3 regions of the Vibrio sp. R11-SG3-ISO3-SZ genome follow, and region 2 is predicted to be linked to each of the others. Evidence: predicted binding sites of a transcription regulator. Region 2 holds the regulator's gene; each other region holds the start of a gene.
The links. The regulator PurR, encoded in region 2, represses purine synthesis genes. The targets are predictions, from matches to a motif close to TNANGNAAACGTTTNCNTNA.

Region 1: a site for PurR is predicted at 2,003-2,022, ahead of folD (bifunctional methylenetetrahydrofolate dehydrogenase/methenyltetrahydrofolate cyclohydrolase FolD). Genes of this name have one in related genera too.
Region 3: a site for PurR is predicted at 1,348-1,367, ahead of AC6R1O_RS18805 (NCS2 family permease). Genes of this name have one in related genera too.

The regions. Positions count from the first base shown of each region.
Region 1 is NZ_JCBDGX010000054.1:20,884-25,466, reverse strand. It holds gene AC6R1O_RS07385 (GGDEF domain-containing protein) at 1-1,059, shown strand, start outside; gene folD (bifunctional methylenetetrahydrofolate dehydrogenase/methenyltetrahydrofolate cyclohydrolase FolD) at 1,078-1,935, opposite strand; tRNA gene AC6R1O_RS07375 (tRNA-Arg) at 2,137-2,213, shown strand; gene AC6R1O_RS07370 (hypothetical protein) at 2,453-3,154, shown strand; gene AC6R1O_RS07365 (competence protein CoiA family protein) at 3,191-3,925, shown strand; gene AC6R1O_RS07360 (hypothetical protein) at 4,236-4,583, shown strand, end outside.
Region 2 is NZ_JCBDGX010000150.1:29,123-33,705, reverse strand. It holds gene elyC (envelope biogenesis factor ElyC) at 1-261, shown strand, start outside; gene torR (two-component system response regulator TorR) at 376-1,083, opposite strand; gene torD (molecular chaperone TorD) at 1,322-2,029, shown strand; gene purR (HTH-type transcriptional repressor PurR) at 2,268-3,272, shown strand; cyclic di-GMP riboswitch class I at 3,448-3,556, shown strand; gene AC6R1O_RS17040 (TfoX/Sxy family DNA transformation protein) at 3,761-4,354, shown strand; gene AC6R1O_RS17035 (TVP38/TMEM64 family protein) at 4,560-4,583, shown strand, end outside.
Region 3 is NZ_JCBDGX010000181.1:20,134-24,716, forward strand. It holds gene rpoZ (DNA-directed RNA polymerase subunit omega) at 1-255, opposite strand, end outside; gene gmk (guanylate kinase) at 332-952, opposite strand; gene AC6R1O_RS18805 (NCS2 family permease) at 1,389-2,801, shown strand; gene AC6R1O_RS18810 (YicC/YloC family endoribonuclease) at 3,121-3,987, opposite strand; gene rph (ribonuclease PH) at 4,238-4,583, shown strand, end outside.

The DNA of each region.
Region 1 (4,583 bases), on a different contig from region 2:
CAGCAGCGCCAGATGATGATGATTCGGGTGCTCGCTGTCTTAGGTGTCTCCTTCCTTGCGGCCTTCTCTGTCTATAGTTTTTATCGCGGCGATATTGAGCTGGGCACAACGCTGGCCTTTTACTCCTTGGTTGGCATCGTCACCATCAAAATGATTAACCTGCAACATCGCTTTGGTCTTGCTGGGCTATCTTTTATGATCTACTCCTTGAGTTTGTATCTTATTTTTACTGGAGGGTATGAAGGTACTGGCATTATGTGGGTCTACCCACTGTCTGCCATCGGCATATTCATCAATAGTTTTCGTGTTGGAGTGGGGCTCTCGGTACTGAATATTGTCCTGACTTCCTTGATCTTCGCCTTTGGCTTGACGCAGTTTCCGTACCCATACCATGTAGGGTTTCGCTTGGTATTAACCTTGGTCGCGATGTCAGGTATGTGTCACATCGTGATCTATTTTCAAAGTCAAATGGACGACTATATTTTGAAAATGGATCAAGAGGGCATTCAAGAACTGGCTTACATTGACTCGCTCACTCAGTTGGCCAACCGAGCAAGCTTTATGTCGGTGTTGTCTCACGCGACGCGCCTTGATGAAAACAAGCACACCGCGATCATTTACTTCGACTTAGATAACTTTAAAGCGGTCAACGACTGTTATGGTCACGATGTCGGCGACAACGTGTTGTACGATTTTGCCAAGCAAACCAAAGGCATTGCGCAGCAAGCGTTGGGCGAGCGACTGCAAAAATACGACATTGCCCGCTTGGGCGGTGACGAGTTTGCCATTTTTGTGCGCGATTATGAGTCGGAGCAAGAGGTGGTTGATTTGGCAGAGCAAGTCGTCGCACTCTTTTATGGTCACCATTTGCAATCACTGAACAATATTCACGTCGAGATTGGCGCCAGTGCGGGTATCTCATTTAACAATGAGACGATGACCTTAAGTCAGTGTTTGAAAGTGGCAGACAGAGCGATGTATCTCGCCAAAGAAGCCGGGTCGGGTAATGTTAATGTGGCTAAAACAGCCTCAGAGCCGCGAGAAGAAGCGCTGCTCTGAGGAAGGATAGGGCGCTAGTTATTTGGTATGAAATTGCTCACACGCTAGCATAGTATTCTCAATCAAGCTCGCCACCGTCATTGGCCCAACACCACCCGGGACTGGCGTAATAAAGCTGGCGCGCTCTTTGGCTTTATCGTATTCCACATCACCCACCAACTTGCCTGACTCCAAGCGGTTGATACCGACATCGACCACGACCGCTCCCTCTTTGATCCAGTGACCTGGAATAAAGTTAGGTTTACCTACCGCAACGACCACCAGATCCGCTTGACGTACATGACCTTCTAGATCTTGAGTAAAACGGTGGCAAGTTGTTGTGGTACAGCCCGCAAGCAGAAGCTCCAATGTCATTGGTCGACCGACAATGTTGGACGCGCCAACCACCACTGCGTGTTTGCCACGAAGATCGATGTTATAGCGATCAAGCAGGGTGATGATGCCTTTCGGCGTACAAGAGCGCAGTTTTGGAATGCGCTGCGCTAGGCGGCCCACGTTGTAAGGATGGAAGCCATCGACGTCTTTCTCTGGATGAATGTGTTCAAGTACGGCGGTAGAGTCGATTCCCGCTGGTAGTGGAAGTTGAACCAAGATGCCATCAATCTCATCGTCTGCGTTCAGTGTGTCAATCAGTGCAAGCAGCTCAGTTTGACTTGCGGTGGCAGGGAGGTCGAACGATTTAGACACAAAGCCCACCTCTTCACACGCGCGGCGTTTGCTGCCGACATACACTTGAGACGCCGGATCTTCACCAACGAGAACCACAGCCAAGCCAGGGGCACGTAACCCAGCGTCTAGGCGCGCTTTCACACGAGCCGCCACTTCGGAACGGACGGTTTGAGAAATCAGTGTTCCATCGATATTTTGAGCAGTCATGACTTTCCTTTAATCACAATGGCGAATAAGTTGTGGCGCATTGTCGCAAATAATTGAATGAACATCCATAAGCAAACGTTTGCTTCGGGTTATTTTTAAACACCTCAACCGCCAATGTCCCTTTTTTAGTCACTTAGATCATAATGATACGAAAAGGTCTTGTGTTAAGACCTCGAACTCGTATAATCCTGTCCCTGTAGCGCGCCCTTAGCTCAGCTGGATAGAGCACGTCCCTTCTAAGGATGTGGTCGTAGGTTCGAATCCTACAGGGCGTGCCATATATCCGAAAAAAGCCCGATAATTCAATGAGTTATCGGGCTTTTCGTTTTTCTGTGGTGCCTCTGTGGTGCCGCTGAAATCTATTTTTATCAACTTTTGTTAAACCCCACCTATTTTCGACTCTTCGCTTTTTTCGAAACATCACTCTCTTTTTGTCTATCCGATCGCTTGCTTCATCTATACAAAATGATACCGTCTACAACTGAGCTATTAAGTAACAAGTTGCACGGGGTTTGCAGTGGCAGGGTTGAGCCAAAAACAGACAGACGAGTTGATGAGTATCGGGCTTGATGTTCATCAAGTGAAAGAGTGTGAAAACATACTAATCCAAATTCCAAGTGACACCGATCTTTCGTCAATTAAGCGCCTATGTAAAGCATTGCAACAAGCACAGTCAGGCTTTGACGATATCAGAAATACCGATCCCAATTTCTATGACGAAATAGAGCGGCAACTTCAAAGCAAAGTAGCTTGGTCACGCTCCCTATTAAGCACCATAGCTGAGACATTAGAGGGAGTTCACGCTCAGCAACAAGGTGTCTACGTATCAGAGGTGGATTTTGATTCCAATGAACAAGTAACGCGGGTTACGACTCCCAAAAGCAGGGACTTTCGTCGCTATCAAGCCCTGACAGATCTGTGGCGTTCATGGGGCAAAGTAGTGAAAACCACGAAAGAGTCTGAATTTTTCTCCTTTCTTACGATTTGCCTCAAAGGTGGCTTTTCTTTTGACGGTGTCGCTAGTGTTAGAACTCACTACCTCAGGTATTTTTGGGGTAAAACGAAGGAGATCTCGACAGGTGACACAGAACACGAATCAGATCTCTTGGAGGTTGAAATTACTCTGAAAAACGGACAGAAACAGGTCGCGCGTATGAGAGTCCCTAAAATGGATGCGTTGGACAAGGATATTCGCCAACTGAAGAAAAGTCGAAGCTAGCCACCGACAATTCATAAACGTGAAGGGAAGAGAGGGATGCTGATACCGTTTGGCTTGAAGGATGATAAATACCTAGACATTAGTGAGGTGCAACGGGGTAGAGCATGTGGTTGTGTTTGTCCAAGTTGCAAACAAAACCTTGTGGCTAAAAAAGGGCCCAATCCGGATAAAATGATCCACCACTTTGCCCACGACAAAAAGTCGAAAGATGAAACGGGTGAGCCGATAGAGTGTCAATATTCATTCTGTGTGGTCGCAAGGCTTGTGATTAAGCAATGCTTAAAGGAGCTGGACCAGTTTGAGATACAGTTGCCTGATTGGAAGCTTGAATTAGAAAAGAGAGATGATTACGGAAGGGAGGTCACCGTCTCTGGATATGTGACTCAAGCACATCATTTAACGATTGATGATTTTGAAGTCGAGCCTTCGGGGCACTATTCAGAGCTCGATATCCTTTGTCGCATAAATGGGTATTTGGTCGGTATCCACTTTAGTTATCACGGCAGGCCAATGATTGGGGGAAACGAAAATTTTAGTGACGTTTCAATTGTGGATATTGATTTAGAGCCCTTGCAAGACCTTTACGATAGTTTTGACCATAAAGAACATGAATCATTTAAATCACTGGTGATGGACTATGTACTAAACGTTGGGCAAAGATCTTGGGTGACTCATGCTCGCTATACCGCCAGATATTCAGAGTTGAGCACAAAGCTAAACTCACTCGTAGAGGAATCCAATCTAGCACCGCCGAGACGCCACATAGCCTAAAAGCCTATTGTTAATACGATTCAGCATCAACCTTATAAAAAGAGCTTATGCTCGTATGTAAGGGAAATTGAATCTTCAAGTGTATAAGGCCATAGGTAAAGTCAAAATTAGCAGTCAATGCCGTTATATACATGATAGACGGGGATTTGCTGTAATATCCAACAGGTGTCATAGTGGGCCGTTTGCTAATACTCAGCTTTTCGGTTATTTATTAGTGCAGCGTCTTAGTGGGTGGAAGTATTAGGCGGAAGGATGCGAGTTGGAAAGGCGGCTTGTTGCCGTATATAAAGCGTTATGTTAGAGGAGAATTATGGAACGTTCCATTTTGCTAGAAAAGGCATTGTCTAATTGTGTCGATTTTGTACGTCAGTATGTATATTACTTGCACCTAACAGAAAGGAGAGATGAATTTCCCGACTTGGTACATACGTATGTACATAATAATTTTATATGTATGGCTGTGTTTAATTGGAGTCATGCTTTTGGCCATCACAACGATGCTTTGCATTTTCGGAATGTGAGCTCAGATGGTGACCAATTCAAAGAAGATTTATTACGATGCTTAGAATTTGATCATAATGGTTGGAAAGCATACTGGGAAGAAATGAAAGCGTTTAGAGATAAGCGAGTTGCCCATATAGATCCAGATCCTCAGGTA
Region 2 (4,583 bases):
ACATCGGCCAGTCACATGAACCGTGCCCTGAATGAATTCCACTCCGCAGGATTGAAACCTTACGCCGCGCCGACCAACTACCTAGCGCAGAGAAACATCGATCAAGCGTGGGAGAAGTACGCGCCGAAGGGCAAATATCTCGAACAAACTGAGCGCTACTGGCATGAAACGCTGGGCACCATTTGGCAACACCTCCGCGACTGGGCGTCCGATTATGAAGAGCAAGCCTTAGAGGTGGAGGCTGCGCAGAGCGACGTTTAACCGGCCGCCAGCGTAGACGGATAACGTCTTCGACCTAAAACAAAAATCCAGGCTGCATGCCTGGATTTTTCGTTTCTTTTGCGTCAATTTTCGCTCGTTAATTGCCGAACTACGTTAATCTCCGGCGAACATGTAGCCTTCGCCATGCACGGTGACGAATATCTGCGGATTTTTTGGATCCGCCTCCATCTTCGCTCTCATGCGTCGAATCAGGACATCGATAGTGCGATCATTGGGTGCGTCCACACGATGACTGATCATATTAAGAATGCGTTCCCGACTGAGCACTTGGTTAGGGTGAGAGGAGAGCGCCACCAAAAGCTCATACTCTGCTTTAGTCAGTTTGACCGGTTCATCCCCTCGGCTCAAAGCGCGGCGCTGAATATCGAACGTCCATTCAGCAAAGCGGACCACGCCGTCTTGCTGATCGCTGCCCGCGTTTTGCGCTCCCGCAGCCAGTGCGATGCGCCACAAGAGGTTCTTGACTCTGACGAGCAGTTCCCTAAGCTCAAATGGCTTAGTGACATAATCGTCCGCGCCCATTTCTAGACCAACAATCTTATCAATGCTGTCGGTACGCCCGGTCACCAAGATAATACCGATGTCCGATTGACTGCGCAGCTCACGCGTCAGCATCAAGCCATCTTCGCTGGGCAGATTGATATCCAGCATCACCAAATCGACCCGACTGCTACTGAGTACGTCGCGCATCTGCGCGCCATTCTCAGCTTGGCTCACCTGATACCCTTCGGTTTGAAAGTAGCCCGCCAATTTACGGCGAGTCACTTCATCATCTTCAACAACCAAAATGTGGTAGCTCATCGGCTCTACTCACTTATTCAAACACTGATTCAATGGCTTTATTCTATTCATAATTAGTCACAACTCCATCTTTGTCCTCTTTGGGAGGTGAAAAGTTGGCGATTCATTGATGCAAAGCAAGCTTTGCTGCCCTGTTCACAAATTGCCATATTTGACCATTTCTTCTCATAATCAGGTTGACCGCTGTTCATTTTTATCCGTTAGACTTAACGGCATCTGATTCAGTTGAGAGCCCATCATGCCAGAGACACCTAACGCCCAGATTTCCGACCCTTTATCTCCCGCCGAAAAAGAGCAGCGCGCCTTTGATGAGCAACGCGCCGAGCTCTACTGGTGGTTTTCGAGCGTGTTTGCCAAAGAGCTCTCAGAGCAAGAGCTGGCCCAATATCATTCGGTGGACACACGTACCTTTCTGACGGGACTTGCACAAACCCCTGAGCTTAACGTAGCCGCAGACAGGCTCATCGATGCATTGAACCGATTGCAAGACAGGCCAGATGCTCAGTTGGAACTATCAGCCGACTATTGCGACCTGTTTTTAAAATCCGACCGAGACAGCGCGTTGCCTTACGCCTCTGTCTACTTAGATGAATCCGGACTGCTCAATGGGGAGCCCGCCAAACAGATGGACACTCTGCTCCAACAACATGGCGTGGCCGTGCATTCAGGGCTCAATGAACCTTCTGATCATCTCGCGATAGAGTTGGATTTTTTAGGTAACCTGATTGTGCGCGGCGCTCATGCAGCAGAGCAGACGGCAGGCGACACGCATCTCGCCTACCAAGAGCAAGCCGATTTTATTGAGCAGCATCTACTCCCTTGGATTGAGAGGTTTGCCGAGCGCTGCCAGCGCCTCGACACATTCGGCTTCTATGCGGCGCTGTCGTCGCTATTGTGCGCGTTCATTCAATTGGATAAAGCCTACCTGCAAGGCGATAGCGATTAAGCCCATACAAAAGGTGTGGCGAGATCCCAAAGGCGGTTTTTTTATTTGCCCAAATCGACGTTGCGGACTACAATTCGGTCCGCAAACGATAAAACTAATAAATACAAACCGCTTTTTGAGGGCGGTTTTTGTGTTTCTGATACTTTCTGTCTACATACTCTAAACTTTGTATAGACTTTACTTTTATAGACTTAACTTTTCATAGAATAGTAGGCAGTCATCGACAGGACAAAACCATATGGCCACGATTAAAGACGTCGCTCGCTTAGCGGGTGTCTCGACCACCACTGTATCCCATGTGATCAACAAAACACGCTTTGTCGCTGAAGCCACGCAAGAAAAAGTGATGGAAGCGGTTCAAGAGTTGAACTATGCCCCAAGTGCCGTTGCACGCAGCCTGAAATGTAACTCGACACGCACAATAGGCATGCTGGTTACTCAATCGACCAACCTTTTCTTCTCGGAAGTGATCGACGGGGTTGAGAGCTACTGCTACCGTCAAGGCTACACCTTGATCTTGTGTAACACTGGCGGCATCTACGAGAAACAACGTGACTACATTCGCATGCTGGCGGAAAAGCGCGTCGATGGCATCTTAGTGATGTGTTCAGATTTGACCGAAGAGTTGAGCGAAATGCTTGACCGTCATAAAGACATCCCTAAGGTGGTGATGGATTGGGGCCCGGAAAGCTCACAAGCCGATAAAATCATCGACAACTCGGAAGAAGGCGGCTACCTCGCAACAAAATACCTGATTGATCACGGCCACAAGCGCATTGCTTGCTTGAGTGGGCATTTTGAAAAAGCGGCCTGCCAAGAGCGCATCCAAGGCTTTAAGCGCGCAATGAACGAGTCGGGTTTGAGCGTCAACGAAGATTGGATCTTAGAAGGTAACTTTGAGTGCGATACCGCCGTGCTTGCCGCGGACAAAATCGTCGCCATGGACGAAAAGCCAACCGCAGTATTCTGTTTCAACGATACGATGGCGCTCGGTTTGATGAGCCGTTTACAGCAAAAAGGCATTCGTATTCCAGAAGACATGTCGGTCATTGGTTATGACAACATTGAGCTAGCCGAGTACTTTTCACCACCGCTAACGACGGTTCACCAGCCGAAGCGCCGTGTGGGTAAAAACGCATTTGAGATTTTGCTCGAACGTATTAAAGACAAAGAGCATGAAAAACGTATTTTTGAAATGCACCCAGAAATCGTCGAGCGCGATACCGTGGCGACGGTGAAATAGACCAACGAACAAGTTCAGCACATCACATCGACTAGCCCAGCGAGAATACTTCTCATCCGCTGGGCTTTATTCTCTCGGTAACACCCCTCTATTTTATGAACTAAGATCACATTTAACCCATCAAAACGTGATGTTTAGCCCATAAATTATTTATGCTTATTATGTTCGACGAATGCCACGAACAGGGCAAACCATTTCGAAAGGATGGGACGCAAAGCTTCCGGCCTGTTGCAGCCACTCAACGATATCAACGTTGATGACTGCTTGGTAGCGGGGTTGCCGATGGCAAATGTGCACTTCGTAATTCTTTATCAAAAGCAAAGAATACAATGACTTAAACGTTGCGCGCGCATTATGCGCTCACACCGTGAGTAGGATTATTCTTTTATGAGCCAGAATGACACCCTACTGACACAAAACCTGCATATTTTTGCTAATCTCTCGGACCTGAATTTGGTGGCGTATTGTAATACACCGAGAATAACAGCATGGATAAACCAATTTTAAAAGACTCAATGCGATTGTTTGAACCATTGGGCAAGATCAAGTCTCGCTCAATGTTTGGTGGATTCGGAATCTTCGCTGATGACATCATGTTTGCCCTCGTGGTAAATGACAAACTTCACATACGCGCCGACGACTCGTTGGCCCAACTGTTTAATGCTCAGGGACTCGAGCCATACGTGTATAAAAAACGTGGTTTCCCTGTGGTCACCAAATACTATGCCCTTGGCCATGACTGGGATCAGGATGTCGCTCAGACTATTGCGATGGCAAACACTGCACTAGAGGCGGCCAACAAAGACAAGCAGCGTCAAACCAACGCCAAACCAACGCGCCTGAAAGATCTGCCGAACTTGCGTCTAGCGACCGAGCGAATGCTCAAGAAAGCGGGTATCGACAGTGTCTCCCGTTTGGAGCAGACGGGCGCAGTGGAAGCGTATAAAGCGATTCGTTCCACACACTCTGCCGACGTCAGCATCGACCTGCTGTGGGCACTTGAGGGGGCAATTAAAGGCACGCACTGGTCTGTGGTCCCTCAAGCAAGACGCGACGAGCTCCTGAATCAGCTGCAAAGCTAGTCAGCGATAGCGTTCAGTAATTCCAATCCCCGTCTCAAGCCAGCCCACACCGCTGGCTTGAGACGTTTTTAGCCGATGCTTTTCTAGCGTTTCCATTCCTTCGTCATAGAATCCAACGTATTTTTCCCTTTAGGGCGAAATTTTTTACTGGCTTTTTGGTTCATATCTAACAATGATCAATGATGATGTTTTCAAAGGGATCCATATGAACAAGAAACTGCTTTTAGGT
Region 3 (4,583 bases), on a different contig from region 2:
GCTGCTAACAGCGGCAAGTTCAGCGGCTTCTTGCTCTTGCTGCTCTTGACGCTCACGCGCATCTAGGATCTCTTTTGTGATAAGGCTTTCTTCGATTTCGCGCAGAGCGATAACCGTTGGCTTATCGTTCTCTTCTGGCACCAGTGAATCTTTGCCGCCAGTTTGCATTTGACGAGCGCGGCGAGCCGCAATGAGAACTAGGTCGAAACGGTTGCCAACTTTTTCAACAGCGTCTTGAACAGTTACGCGTGCCATAAGGACTCCAAATAGTTAACTAAAATTTTGTATGACGAGAAATTATACAAGATCTCGTAGAGAATAGTCTAGATTCTTATTTCAACAACGCATCCAGCATGCCTTTGTACTTGAGGGCTTGCTTATCTTGCTTGAGGCGTTCGGCGCGAATGATGGCTTTAAAGTCCATCAGCGCGTTATCGAAATCATCATTGATGATCACGTAGTCGTATTCGTTGTAGTGAGAAATTTCCGATTTCGCTTCCGCCATGCGTTTTGCGATCACCGCTTCACTGTCTTGGCCGCGTGCGTTCAGGCGACGTTCCAACTCACCGTTTGACGGCGGCAGGATGAACAAGCTCTTAGCTTGTGGCATTTGCTCACGAATTTGACGCGCGCCTTGCCAGTCAATGTCGAGGAAGACGTCGATGCCTTTATCGAGGTTTTGCTCAATCCACGGGCGAGAGGTGCCGTAGTAGTTGCCAAACACTTCCGCGTATTCCAAAAACGCACCTTGTTCGATCAGCGCTTCAAACTGCTCTTTTTGCACAAAGTGGTAGTGCACGCCATCTTGCTCACCCGGGCGCATGCCACGTGTCGTGTGCGACACGGACACTTTCATTGCGTAGGTAGGGTTGGTTTCCAGCATGGCTGAAATCAAGCTCGATTTACCCGCGCCGCTGGGCGCAGAAACAATGTATAGGGTGCCTTTGGCCATAAGGTTACGTCCACCATAAGATTCGATGTATTAAAGATAGCACTGACCGCGGGCATAACGTCAGTCAAGAGCGCGATTTCTCTCAACATCGGTGGCGAAAATTCGGCCAGAAAAAGGGAGGCGAAGAGTAGCATGGATCGGGGGGAGTGACTAGGGGGGAGGTGGGTAAGGGGTGATGGGTAAGGGGGGATAGGTAATGGGTTAGGGGTAATGGGTATTAGGTTGGGGGAATGTTCTTGACATGGTCCTTTCATCCATCAAAATTTCACCACCCACCACCCACCACCCACCACCCACCACCCACCACCCACCACCCACCACCCACCACCCACCACCCACCACCCACCACCCACTTTTTCCAAACCAGTTGAAATCCGTTCCCATCTCATTACAATTCGCGCAAACGTTTGGCTTGTTGCGGGCATTGCTGCTGGCGATGGGCTATGGCCCTCTTATTTATCTACCGATAGGTTGTATTGTGAGTTCTGACACTGCACTTCCACGCTCAGCCAACGCTGGGTGGCTTGAATCCACTTTTCATATCTCTGCGCGCAAATCGACCCTAGGCACGGAGCTGTACGCTGGATTTATTACTTTTTTGGCGATGAGTTACATCTTGGCGGTTAACCCCGCGATTTTGGGTGACATCCCAGGCATGGATCGCGGCGCGATTTTTACCGCCACAGCACTGGCGGCGGCAGCGGCCACGCTGATCATGGGTGTGTTTGGTAACTACCCAGTCATGCTCGCGCCAGGCATGAGCATGAACGGCTTCTTTAAAGGCATGCTGCTGAGCGGCTCAGTGGCGCTGGTGTGGCACGAAGCGCTGCTGGGGATCTTCTTCTCTGGTGTGCTCTATCTGATTTTGTCGATGACCCATATTCGCAAGGCGATGATTGAGTCTATTCCAGAAGATCTCAAATTGGCGATCACCGTATCGCTTGGTCTGTTTATCGCCTTTTTGGGCCTGAAAAACGCCGGCATCATCGTCTCGAACCCGATCATTTTGGTCAGCATGGGCAAAATCAATGACCCGCAAGTCATCATTGCCTACATCAGTATCTTTATCGCGCTCGGCTGCATGATTCGTGACATCAAACTGGCGACCTTTATCTCGTTTGTATCGGCGATTGTGCTGACCGTTGTGGCCGACTGGATGCTAGGGACGCAAAACGCCCCCATCCCAGAGAGCCTAGTGGCTGCGCCGCCAAGCCTGTCGGGCAGCGTTGGCGCCATCTTCAATTTCTCAGGGCTGACGGCCGACAAGCTGTTTGATCTGCTGTTTATTGTGGTGATTTTCTTGATTGTCGATTTCTTTGATGGCCTCAGCACCATTGTTGGCGTCGGCCGAGATGCGGGCATCATCGACAAAGATGGCAAAGTGCCGAACGCGCGCTCGGCGCTGGTTGCGGACGCAGGCGGCACCGTGATTGGCTCTGTGCTGGGTACGACTTCAGTCACCGCATTCTCAGAATCGGGCATTGCCTCTGCGCAAGGCGCGAAAACCGGCCTGGCTGCGGTGGTGGTTGCGGGGCTCTTCTTGGTGTCGCTGTTCCTCTACCCGCTTTTTTCCATCTTCTCTGCGGCCATGGTCGCCCCGGCGATGGTGGTGGTCGGCATCTACATGATTGGTCGCCTTGGCCAAATCCGCTGGGAGCAAAAAGAGTCTCGCATCGCGGCGTTTTTCACCATCATGTTCACCGTACTGAGCTTCTCACCGGCCAACGGCATGGCGATGGGCTTTATCAGCTACGCCTTTAGCATGGTGGTAGCAGGCAAAGCCAAGCAGGTTCACCCAGTCATTTATGTGCTGTCTGGGCTGTTTATGGCGTATTTGGTGCTTTTATAATCGCGGACATATGGCTGCCATCGCCATTATTGCTATTGCAGACACAACAAGGGCGGCATCAAGGCCGCCCTTTTGACATCCCATTACCTTAGGGCAAGTGACTTAATAGTTTAGTTTATTGTCATTAACGAGTGCTAAGAGAGTGCGTTCCAAAATAAATCAAAAGGTTAGGCTGGAGGGGATAGTCTAATTTTATTTAAAGGTCAGAGCAGTGGTGGGGCTGTTGGGTGAAGTCAGAGGATGTTGGTGGAAAAATGAAAAGCCCCTATCGACTTATAAAGTAAACAGGAGCTTTGCACAGTTAGTCATCTAAAAGAGACTATTCGATGTTCTGAATTTGCTCTCTCATCTGCTCAATCAACACTTTCAACTCGACCCCGGATGCGGTGATGTCGGTGCTGATCGACTTCGAGGCGAGCGTGTTTGACTCGCGGTTGAACTCTTGCATCATAAAGTCGAGGCGTCGGCCGCAGGCGCCGCCTTTTTTGAGGATGTTGTTGGTCTCTTTGACGTGAGAGTCGAGGCGATCGAGCTCTTCTGCCACATCGGATTTTTGCGCGAGGAGGATAAGCTCTTGCTCAACGCGGGAAGGGTCGAGCTCGACTTTGGCGTCTTCAAATTTGGCGAACAGGCGCTCACGTTGCCACTCAAGGATCTCGGGCATGCGAGCGCGCACGCGAGTCACTTCTTGTGAGATGGCGTCTAGGCGCTGGGTGATGAGCGCTTTCATGTTGTCGCCTTCGCGGCCGCGAGCGTCAATGAAATCACTCAGTGCACTATCAAAGGCGGCTAACAGGTCTTTGTTGACCACGTCCATGTCTTGCTCTGGAGTCTCCATCACGCCTGGCCACTGCATCACTTGGAAGGGATTGATGCGGCTCAGTTCGCCGGTCATGTGCATCACTTGCTCAGCGGCTTTGATGACTTGATTGGCGAGGGTTTCATTGATGGTCAGCTCACCTTTGGCGGCGGGGTTGGCTTCAAAACGCAGGCTGCACTCCACTTTACCGCGCGCTAGGCGCTTGCGAAAGCGTTCACGCAGTAGCGGCTCTAGGCCACGAAATTGCTCAGGTAGGCGGAAGTAGGTCTCCAAATAACGTTGGTTGACGCTGCGGATCTCCCACACAGCACTGCCCCAATCGCCTTTGGCTTCGCTACGCGCGTAGGCCGTCATGCTATAAATCATCGAATTTTCCTATCTATTAATCTGTGAAAATAACGCAGGGAGAGGATAGCAGAAGGTGGGGGGGAGTTCCTAGTTTCGGGGGGAGTTTCTAGTGACTAGTTCCTAGTGCCTAGAGGGGGATAGGGGTGATGGGTAGTGGGGGATGGGTAGAGGGGTGTGAAGGGGGTGAATGGCGGTGGTGGTGAGGGGGTGTTTTATGCTAGACTCTGGGCCCAATTCTACCGTCATCAAGTCAACAAAGGTAATGCCCATGCGTCCCAATGATCGCAAGGCGGATCAAATTCGCCCAATTAAAATTACTCGCAACTATACCGCGTATGCAGAAGGTTCTGTGTTGGTCGAGTTCGGCAATACCAAAGTGCTGTGTAACGCCACGGTTGAAGAGAGTGTGCCGCGTTGGCTAAAAGGCCAAGGTAAAGGCTGGGTGACGGCCGAGTACGGCATGCTGCCGCGTTCGACACATTCACGCATGCGTCGTGAAGCCTCAAACGGTAAGCAAGGTGGCCGCACGATGGAAATTCAACGCCTGATTGCGCGCAGCTTACGTGCCGTGGTGGATTTAGAAGCGATGGGCGAGTTTATGATCACCGTTGACT